2 regions of the Janthinobacterium algoris genome follow, and region 2 is predicted to be linked to the other one. Evidence: predicted binding sites of a transcription regulator. Region 2 holds the regulator's gene; the other holds the start of a gene.
What was found. Region 2 encodes FNR, which switches genes on or off when oxygen is low (the NO sensors DNR and NnrR bind a similar motif). Its sites were predicted from a motif close to TTGATNNNNATCAA; they were not measured.
Positions count from the first base shown of each region.

Region 1: the regulator FNR is predicted to act here: its motif matches at 1,766-1,779, upstream of ACQ4W7_RS15905 (universal stress protein).

Region 1 covers NZ_JBNYXZ010000010.1:635-5,301, forward strand. Annotated here, with positions in the region: gene ACQ4W7_RS15895 (enoyl-CoA hydratase) at 1-318, opposite strand, end outside; gene ACQ4W7_RS15900 (MFS transporter) at 395-1,696, shown strand; gene ACQ4W7_RS15905 (universal stress protein) at 1,834-2,271, shown strand; gene mltA (murein transglycosylase A) at 2,311-3,579, opposite strand; gene ACQ4W7_RS15915 (hypothetical protein) at 3,590-3,736, shown strand; gene apaG (Co2+/Mg2+ efflux facilitator ApaG/CorD) at 3,762-4,136, opposite strand; gene rpe (ribulose-phosphate 3-epimerase) at 4,296-4,667, shown strand, end outside.
Region 2 covers NZ_JBNYXZ010000003.1:59,738-64,404, forward strand. Annotated here, with positions in the region: gene ccoP (cytochrome-c oxidase, cbb3-type subunit III) at 1-878, shown strand, start outside; gene ccoG (cytochrome c oxidase accessory protein CcoG) at 883-2,265, shown strand; gene ACQ4W7_RS05230 (FixH family protein) at 2,320-2,844, shown strand; gene fnr (fumarate/nitrate reduction transcriptional regulator Fnr) at 2,848-3,606, opposite strand; gene ACQ4W7_RS05240 (response regulator) at 3,846-4,667, shown strand, end outside.

The DNA.
Region 1 (4,667 bases), on a different contig from region 2:
CGCGTAGCCAGCCACTGCGCCCACCACCGGTTTGCGTACGCGCAAGATATGCTCCCAGTTGCGGCTGATATAACCCTGGGTAAAGGTATCGGGATAAGTGTAATCGGCCATGGCGGCAATATCGGCGCCGGCGGCAAACGCTTTTTCGCTGCCCGTGAGCACGATACAGCCGATATTGTCATCGGCGTCGAATTTGAGCAGGGCGTCGCCCAACTCATTCATCATATTGTCATTCAAAGCGTTCAAGGCCTTCGGGCGATTCAGGCGGATGATCGCCACTTTGTCCTGGATGTCGATGATCAGATCTTCGTATTGCATAGTGTCTCCTCTGGATGAACGGTGTGACGATTGTAGCGGCTAACGGCAGCGGCGCGACAGGTGCGCTGCTATTATTGTGAGCCCGATCACCTTTATCGAGCAGCGTATTTTCTCCTCCTTCTTTCAGTACTGCACCCACTACCTGCGCGGTGACGGCAGCGCCGCCAGCGTCAATTTTCGCCGCCTGTGGTTCAGCAACGGCCTCAATTGCTTTGGCGCCCAGATCACCTCGCTGGCCCTGCCCCTGTGTGCGGTACTCTTGCTGCATGCGACGCCGGAACAGATGGGCGTGCTCGTTGCCCTGCAGGCGCTGCCGTTCGCCCTCTTCGGCTTGCCAGTCGGCGTGCTGCTGGACCGGCGCAGCAAGCACCCGATCATGCTCTTCAGCGAAAGCATGTCGGGCCTGGCCTTGGCCAGCGTGGCCGTCGCCTACTGGTGCGGCGTACTGTCGATGCCGTGGTTATATATAGTAGGATTCATCATCGGCACAGGTTTTGTCGTCGGCGGCGGCGCCGAACAGGTTTTCCTGACCTTTTTGGTGGGCCGCGATGGCTTGATCGATGCACAGTCGAAATTTGCCGCCACTGAATCGGCTTCGCGCCTAATCGGCCCAGGCCTGGCCGGCGTGCTGGTGCAAGTTTTGTCAGCGCCCGTCGCCATCCTGTGCACGGCCTGCGGCTATCTGGTTTCCGTCTTCAATTTGCGTGCCATGAGCGTACGCGATCCACGGCCTGCGCCGTCAGACAAGCACGCCCTGCGCGACATCGCTGACGGCTTGCTGTTTGTCTGGCGTGAACCGCTGCTGCGCGCGCTGGCATGGGGTGCCGGCATCTGGCACTTCCTGTTTTACGCCAGCATGGCCTTGACGGTGCTGTTCGCCACGCGCGACCTGGGCATGAGCCCCGGCGTGCTGGGCATGACACAGATGCTGGGCGGCGCCGGCGTATTGCTCAGCGCCTTCATCGTCAAGCCGCTGACGCGCCGCTATGGTGCCGGCCGCACCATCCTCATCGGACTGGCGTCCACCTCCGTGTGCTTTGCCATGACGCCCACCATCCCCGCTGCGCTGTTCGGCAGCGCGGTCGCCAGCGCCGTGGCGTATGCCGTGCTGATGTTCTTTTTCGATTGCGGCGTGATGCTGTTTTTTATTCCCTACCTGGGCCTGCGCCAGAAAGTCACACCCGACCCCATGCTGGGCCGCATGACCTCGACCATGCGCTTCCTGACGGTGGCGACGGCGCCGCTGGGCGCGCTGGCCGCCGGCTGGGTAGCGGAACACTTTGGCGTGCGCAATGGCCTGGCCTGCATCGCGGCGGGCAGTATCTTGTTGACCGTCGCCATGGTGTGGGGCACGCCGCTGCGTAGCGTGCGCACCTGAAGCGATAAACGGGCATACACTGCTGAAAGATTGCCTTGGCGACACTATTCATGCCAAAGCCTGTGAGGTTTGATTTACATCAAGGTTTTAGTTGATGTAAATCCATAAGCTGTCTTACATCACTCTAGGAGCACGTCATGTTTAACACCATTTTATTTCCCACCGACGGCTCGCCGCTGTCCGACAAAGCGGCCGAGACGGCTCTCGCCTTCGCTCAATTGAACAAGGCCAAGCTGGTCGCCCTCAGCGTGGTGCAGCCCTTCCCGTTCTCGCCGATGGCCGATGGCGGCATCGTGCTCGACGCCGGTTTGTACGAACAACAAATGCAGGAAGCATCGCAACGCGCTGTCGACAAGATCGGTGAAGCGGCGCGCGCCGTCGGCGTGCCCTTCGAAGGCGTGGTCGCCGTCTCGCCCAGCCCGCACGAGGAAATCGTCAATGCGGCGCAAACCTACCATTGCGACATCATCCTGATGGCCTCGCATGGCCGCAAAGGCTTGAACAAGCTGTTCGTGGGCAGCGAAACGCAAAAAGTACTGGCGCATACCCAGCTGCCAGTCATGGTCTTGCGCTAACCTTGCGTTAGCGCATCCCCGCCCGGCGCCGCGAGAAACTCAGCGCGCCGGCGCCTGTTTCGGCAGCAATACCCACACGGCGCCGCTCTGCTTCATGCGGCCCGCATTCTCCGCCGCTTCCGCACCAAAACCAAAGAAGTAATCGACCCGGATGGGCCCGCGAATGGCTCCGCCCGTATCTTGCGCCATCACCAGGCGCTGCATGGGAATCTCGCTATTGGCTTGCGTGGTGGACAGGAACACGGGCGCACCCAGCGGCAGGAAACGCGAATCGATGGCCACCGAGCGTTGCGGCGTCAGCGGCACGCCCAATGCGCCTTTCGGCCCCACTTTCGGATCGGGCAAACGCTCCTCCTTGAAGAAGACATAGCTCGGGTTGGCGTTGAACAATTCATCCTTGCGCGTGGGATGGCCGGCGATCCACGCCTTGATGCCCTGCGCGGACGCCTGGCTCAGGGTCAGCTCCCCCTTGTCGACCAGGTAGCGGCCGATCGATTTGTATGGGTGGCCATTCTGGTCAGCGTATGCCACGCGCACGGTTTCCTGCGTATCGGTCAGCTGCACGCGCCCGGAACCCTGCACTTGCAGGAAGAAGGCCTCGACTTCGTCATCCACCCACAGCAATTCCTTGCCCGTGACGGCCGTGGCACGCTCGATGTCGGCGCGGGTCGCATACGGGATCACCTTCTTGCCGACCAGCTTGCCCCGTAAACGCATGTTTTTCAGTTCTGGGTACACGCCAGCCAGGTCGACGGACACGAGATCGTCCGGCACCTTGTACAGCGGCGTCTGGTATGGACCGCCGCGCTTGCGCGCGCCGTGCAGCAGTGGCTCATAGTAGCCCGTGACGAGGCCAGTACTGACGCCATCGGCAGTGATGACTTGATTGGGCACAAAGAAAGTCTCGAAGAACAGGCGGATGGCCTTGTCGCTGTCGGCATTCACCTGACGCGCTATCGTGCATGATTCTTTCCAATCCGGACGTTTCACCAGCACGCCGCACGAAGCCATGAACGCTGGCCAGGCGGCGCGCATGTCATCGCGGCCCCAGCCAGGCAAGGCGGCAAATTTGGCGGGTACGAAGGTGGGCGCTGCCGCATCCGTGATATCCCTGGCATCGGCCGGCTTGGCCGGCACCGGCTTGACGACGGTCGGAGCGATGGCCGGCGCCTTGCCAGTCGCGGTGACCGGCGCTGCCGGCGGCGTGGTACAGGCGGAAAGCGCAAGCGCGACGGCGCCGACTGAAACGGGTAGACTACCGCGTGTCAACAGACGGCGGGTAAATACTAAGCTGCGGGTAAATAACATAGGAGTGCGTATGTGGATCTTGATTATAGAGGCGCTGGTGGCGTTCTTCTTGCTGGCATTTATAGTCTGGTGGACCATGTATTCGGGCAAAAAGCCCGCGCCACCGGCGCGCAAGCAGCTCAGCAAAGAACAGGACAGCACCGAAAAATTGAAGTAAGGGGGCACAAGCCCCCGGCGTCACGTCAGTGCAGGGTACGCGGCACCGACAGCACGAACTCGGGAATCGGCGCTTCGAACTGATGGCCATCTTCAGCCACGCAAAAGTATTCGCCGTGCATCGAGCCTTGCGGCGTGCCCAGCATGGTGCCGCTTGTGTATTCGAATTGCTCGCCCGGCTGCAGCAGCGGCTGGTGGCCGACGGCGCCCAGGCCGCGCACCTCTTCCACCTTGTTGTTCGCATCCGTGATGACCCAGTGGCGCGAAATCAGTTGCGCACCGGCCGTGCCCGTGTTGACGACGCGAATCGTGTAGCTGAACACATGCCGCCCCTCGTCCGGTGCCGATTGCTCGGGCAGATATTGCGTCTTAACCGTTACCGTAAATTCATAAGTCGCCATCGTTATTCCTATTCAGACATTGCCAGTCGTATATTGTGTGTCGCGCGCGCCGCCTTGGCCATCGCGCGCCGTGTATTCTGCGTTCCAGTAAGGCATGGTAACGGCGTCAAGCGTAAAATAGCGCATCTTCGCATTTTCTACTCTTAGCCCTTAGCCACCATGACAACATTCCGTATCGCTCCCAGCATCCTGTCCGCCGACTTTGCCCGCCTGGGCGAAGAGGTGCGCAACGTCGTTACCGCCGGCGCCGACATCATCCACTTCGACGTGATGGATAACCATTATGTGCCGAACCTGACCATCGGCCCGCTGGTGTGCGAAGCGATTCGCCCGCACGTGCAAGTACCCATCGATGTGCATCTGATGGTCAAGCCTGTTGATCGCATTATCCCGGATTTCGCCAAGGCTGGCGCGAACATCATCACCTTCCACCCGGAAGCGTCGGATCACGTTGACCGTTCCTTGCAGCTGATCCGCGACAATGGCTGCAAATCGGGCCTGGTGTTCAACCCGGGCACGCCGCTGCACTTC
Region 2 (4,667 bases):
TGCTGTCCTTGCTGGGCATCATCGGCTGCGGCGTGCTGCTGTACTCGCAGTCGAAAATCAAAGTGGTCGACGGCGCCCCTGCCGACGGCACCACGGGCCACGTCTGGGACGAGGACTTGAAGGAACTCAACACGCCAATGCCGCGCTGGTGGATGTGGTTGTTCTACATCACCATCGTCTTCGCCCTGGCGTATCTGTTCCTGTATCCGGGCCTGGGCAACTATGCCGGCAGCCTGGGCTGGAAATCGACTGGCCAGTACGAGGAAGAGCTGAAGAAGGCGGAAGCCGACTACGGCCCCCTGTTCAACAAGTACCTGAGCCAGGACTTGAAGACGGTGGCCGCCGATCCGCAGGCGCAAGCCATCGGCCAGCGTTTGTTCCTGACTTACTGCGCGCAATGCCACGGTTCGGATGCGCGCGGCAACAAGGGCTTCCCCAACCTGACCGACAAGGACTGGCTGTATGGCGGCGAACCTGACATCATCAAGACCACCATCCTGCACGGCCGCAATGGGCAGATGCCACCGATGGGCGCCGCCCTGGGCTCCGAAAAGGATGTCGAGAACGTGGCCCACTATGTGCTGAGCCTGTCCGGTTCCACCTCGGATCCCGTCAAGTCGGTGTTGGGCAAAGCCAAGTTCGGCGCCTGCATGGCCTGTCATGGCGCCGATGCGAAGGGCAACCCGATGCTGGGTTCGCCGAATCTGACGGACAAGATCTGGCTGTATGGCGGCAGTGCCGATACCATCATGGAAACCGTACGCAAGGGACGCAGCAACACCATGCCGGCCTTCAGCGATTTCCTCGGCGAGTCCAAGGTACACGTGCTGTCGGCCTATGTCTGGAGCCTGTCGAATCCCCAGACGCCCGTGAAATGATGTAATGGAACCTCAAGTCATCAAGATGTATGCGGCCCGCGAGCAAATCTACCCTCGCGAGGCCAAAGGACGCTACGCTACCTGGCGATGGGTATGCGTATGGCTTACCCAGCTGGCGTTCTACGGCTTGCCGTGGTTGACCTGGAATGGCAGGCAAGCCCTGCTGTTCGATTTGACCACGCGCAAGTTCTACATTTTCGGCGTCGTGCTGTGGCCCCAGGATTTCATCTATCTGGCGGCCCTGCTGATCATCTGTGCGTATTTGTTGTTCCTCGTCACGGCCATTGCCGGGCGGGTGTGGTGCGGGTTCTCTTGCCCGCAAACGGTATACACGGAAATCTTCCTGTGGGTCGAACGCCGCATCGAAGGCACGCGCAGCGCGCGCATGGCCCTCGACAAGCAGGGTCCCTCCGTGCGCAAGGCCTTCAAGAAGACGGCCAAGCACCTGGTGTGGGGCGCCATCGCCCTGTGGACGGGCTTTACCTTTGTCGGCTACTTCACGCCGATCAAGGAACTGGCGCAGGCGGTGACCACCTTGAATTTCGGTCCCTGGGAATGGTTCTGGGTCTTGTTCTACAGCCTGGCAACCTACGGCAACGCGGGCTGGCTGCGCGAGCAGGTGTGCAAATACATGTGCCCCTACGCACGCTTCCAGAGCGCCATGTTCGACCAGGACACGCTGATCATCACCTACGATACCAAGCGCGGCGAACCGCGTGGCGCCATGAGCAAGAAGGCCGGCAACAACGACAAGCTGGGCGATTGCATCGACTGCACCCTGTGCGTGCAGGTGTGTCCGACCGGCATCGATATCCGTAACGGCCTGCAGTATGAATGCATCGGTTGCGCCGCCTGCGTCGATGCCTGCAACAGCGTGATGGACAAAGTCGAGCGGCCACGGGGCTTGATACGCTACAGTACCGACCATGCGATGGAAAACAACTTCAATTCGAAGCAGATACGCCAGCGCGCCATGCGCCCGCGCGTGCTGATCTACACTTCCATCCTGGCTTTGATCATCATCGCCGTGTGTACTTCGCTGGCCTTGCGCACGCCCCTGAAAATGGACGTGATCCGCGACCGCGGTTCGATGGGACGCGAAGTGGAAGACGGCATGATCGAAAACGTCTACCGCCTGCAGATCATGAACACCTCGGAGCAAAGCCAGCATTTTAAAATCAGCGTCTCCGGCTTGCCGGGCCTGACCTTGCTGACGCGCGAAGAAGTGATGTTGCAGCCGACGGAAACGCTGGGCTGGCCGATCCGCCTGCGCGTGCCGCACGGGGTCGGCGAAAAGGGCTCGAACAAGATTGCGATCGAATTGCACTCGCTGGACGACCCATCGCTGCATGTACGTGAAAGCGCGGTATTCATCGTGCCGCGCTAATGTAGGAAGGCCAGTCCCCGCATGGGGACTGGCTGATCAAACAGGAGAAATATCATGTCCGACAGTCTCAAGCTGCAAGCACCCGTTGCACCGTGGTACAAGCATCGCTGGCCTTGGCTGCTGATGATCGGCCCAGGCCTGTCCGTGGTCGTCGGCAGCTTCATGGGCTATATCGCGTTTACGCAGCCCGATGCGCTGGTGGTGGGCGACTATTACAAGCAGGGCAAGGCAATCAACCAGGATTTGAAGCGCGACACGATCGCCAGCAACCTGGCAATGGATACCAGCTTATCCTATGATGTGGCGCACGCGCGCCTCAGTGGTTCCGTGCACAGCTTCGGCAAGGCTTACCAGGGTCCGCTGCAGCTGCATCTGGCGCATGCGACCTTGCCGGAAAAGGATATCAAGCTGCTGGTGCAGCCCGATGCGGCCGGCAACTTCTCGGTAGCGCTGCCGATGCTTGAGCGCAGCCGCTGGCAAGTGCTGGTGGAAAACGATAAACGCGAGTGGCGCCTGTCCGGCATCTGGACCTGGCCCCTGCAGCGCAGCATCGCGCTGCATGCTGACGCAGAGCTGTAAAGCTTACTTGCAGACGTCGGTACCAGCCGTAATGGCTTTCAACTTGGCGGGCTGCAAGATTTCAATTTCTCGATTCGAGACGCGCAGCCAGCCTTCCTTCTTGAACTTCGACAGCAGACGGCTGACGCTCTCGATGGTCAGCCCCAGGTAATTGCCAATTTCCTCGCGCGACATGCGCAACTGAAATTTGCTGGCCGAATAGCCGCGCGCTTCATAGCGTGAGGCCAGGTTGACGATAAAGGCGGCAAAACGCTGCGTCGCCTGCATATTACCCAGCAACAGCATCACGCTTTGCTCGCGCGTGATTTCCTGGCTCATCATGCGGTGGAAATGGCGCAACAGGGTCGGCATATTGCCCAGCAATTGTTCCAGGCTGGAAAACGGTATTTCACAGACTTCGCTGTCTTCCAGCGCCACGGCATTACAGTGGTGGCGGTCGGCGCTGATGGCGTCCATGCCCAGCAGTTCGCCGGCCATCTGGAAACCCGTCACCTGCTCTTCGCCACCCGGATTGATCTGGTACGTCTTGAAGTGCCCCAGGCGGATCGCATACAGGTTCTGGAACGAGTCGCCGATGCGGAACAGCGAGGCGCCGCGCACGATCTTGCGGCGGCGGCCGATGATCTGGTCCAGCCTGTCCATATCGCCCACATCGAGACCCATCGGCAGGCACAATTGATGCATGCTGCAGGTCGAGCATCGCGCACGCAACGCTTCCACGTTCACTATGGGCAAGGTGGGAGTGAGTAGCGCTTCAGTCATGTTAATACCTTTTAGAAAATGCAATAACAAGTTTACTGCATACACGGTTGCCGTGTGCCAATTTCACCGCAATTGCGCTGAATAAACGACGTTCTGACTTTAATTATATGGCAACATCGTCAAAAGCCCATGCGGGGAGGGCAATTTGCGCCGCGCCGCTTGCCAAGCTCGGGTATTGATAGGAAAATTCCTGACAGCATTATCTGCCGCCTGTGCCGCCCGGTACTGAAAAGGAAATCATGAAGCCTCTCGGCATTAAAGCAAAAGTCGCGCTAGCCACCAGCCTGACCTCGATCGCCATGATCGCGCTGGTCACCATGATCCAGGTGCAGCACATGCGCGCCGACTTCACCAAAGTGCTGCTGAGCCAGCAATCAGCCCTGATCACCCGCACCGCTGCCGAGCTCGACGACAAGCTGGGCATGCTGCTGCAGATCGTCGCGCTGACGGCCAGGCAGCAGCCGCCGGAATTGATCGCCCAGCCCGCCCAATTGCGCGAATACTATGCGCGCCGCGCGATGCTGGTGCTGTTCGACGACGTGCTGGTGCTCGATGCGCAAGGCGCCATCGTGGCCGACATGCCGCGGGTCGCGGGACGCGCCGGCATCAACGTCGGCGAGCGCGAATACTTCCAAACCGTCGTGCGCACGCGCCAGCCCATGATCACCGAGCCGATGCTGGGCAAATCAAGCGGCATGCCCATCGTGCAGATGGTGGCGCCCGTGCTCACCGCCGATGGCCAGGTGGCCGGCGTGGTGATTGGCGTGCTGCGCCTGTACAAGGATAACCTGCTGGGACGCCTGCGCTCGGAAAAGATCAGCAAGAGCGGCTATTACTTCATCCTCACGCGCGGCGCCGTGCCGCGCTACGTGCTGCATCCCGACACCAGCCGTTTGCTGCAGCCGCGCCAGCCGAACGCCAACCTGACGACCACGCAGTTGCTGAAGGAAGATGGCGAAGGCAGCATGGTCAGCACCAACAACCGCGGCATCACGGCCGTCAACAGCTTCAAGCGCCTGAAATCCGTGAACTGGCTGCTGGGTGCCTCGCTGCCCGTCGAG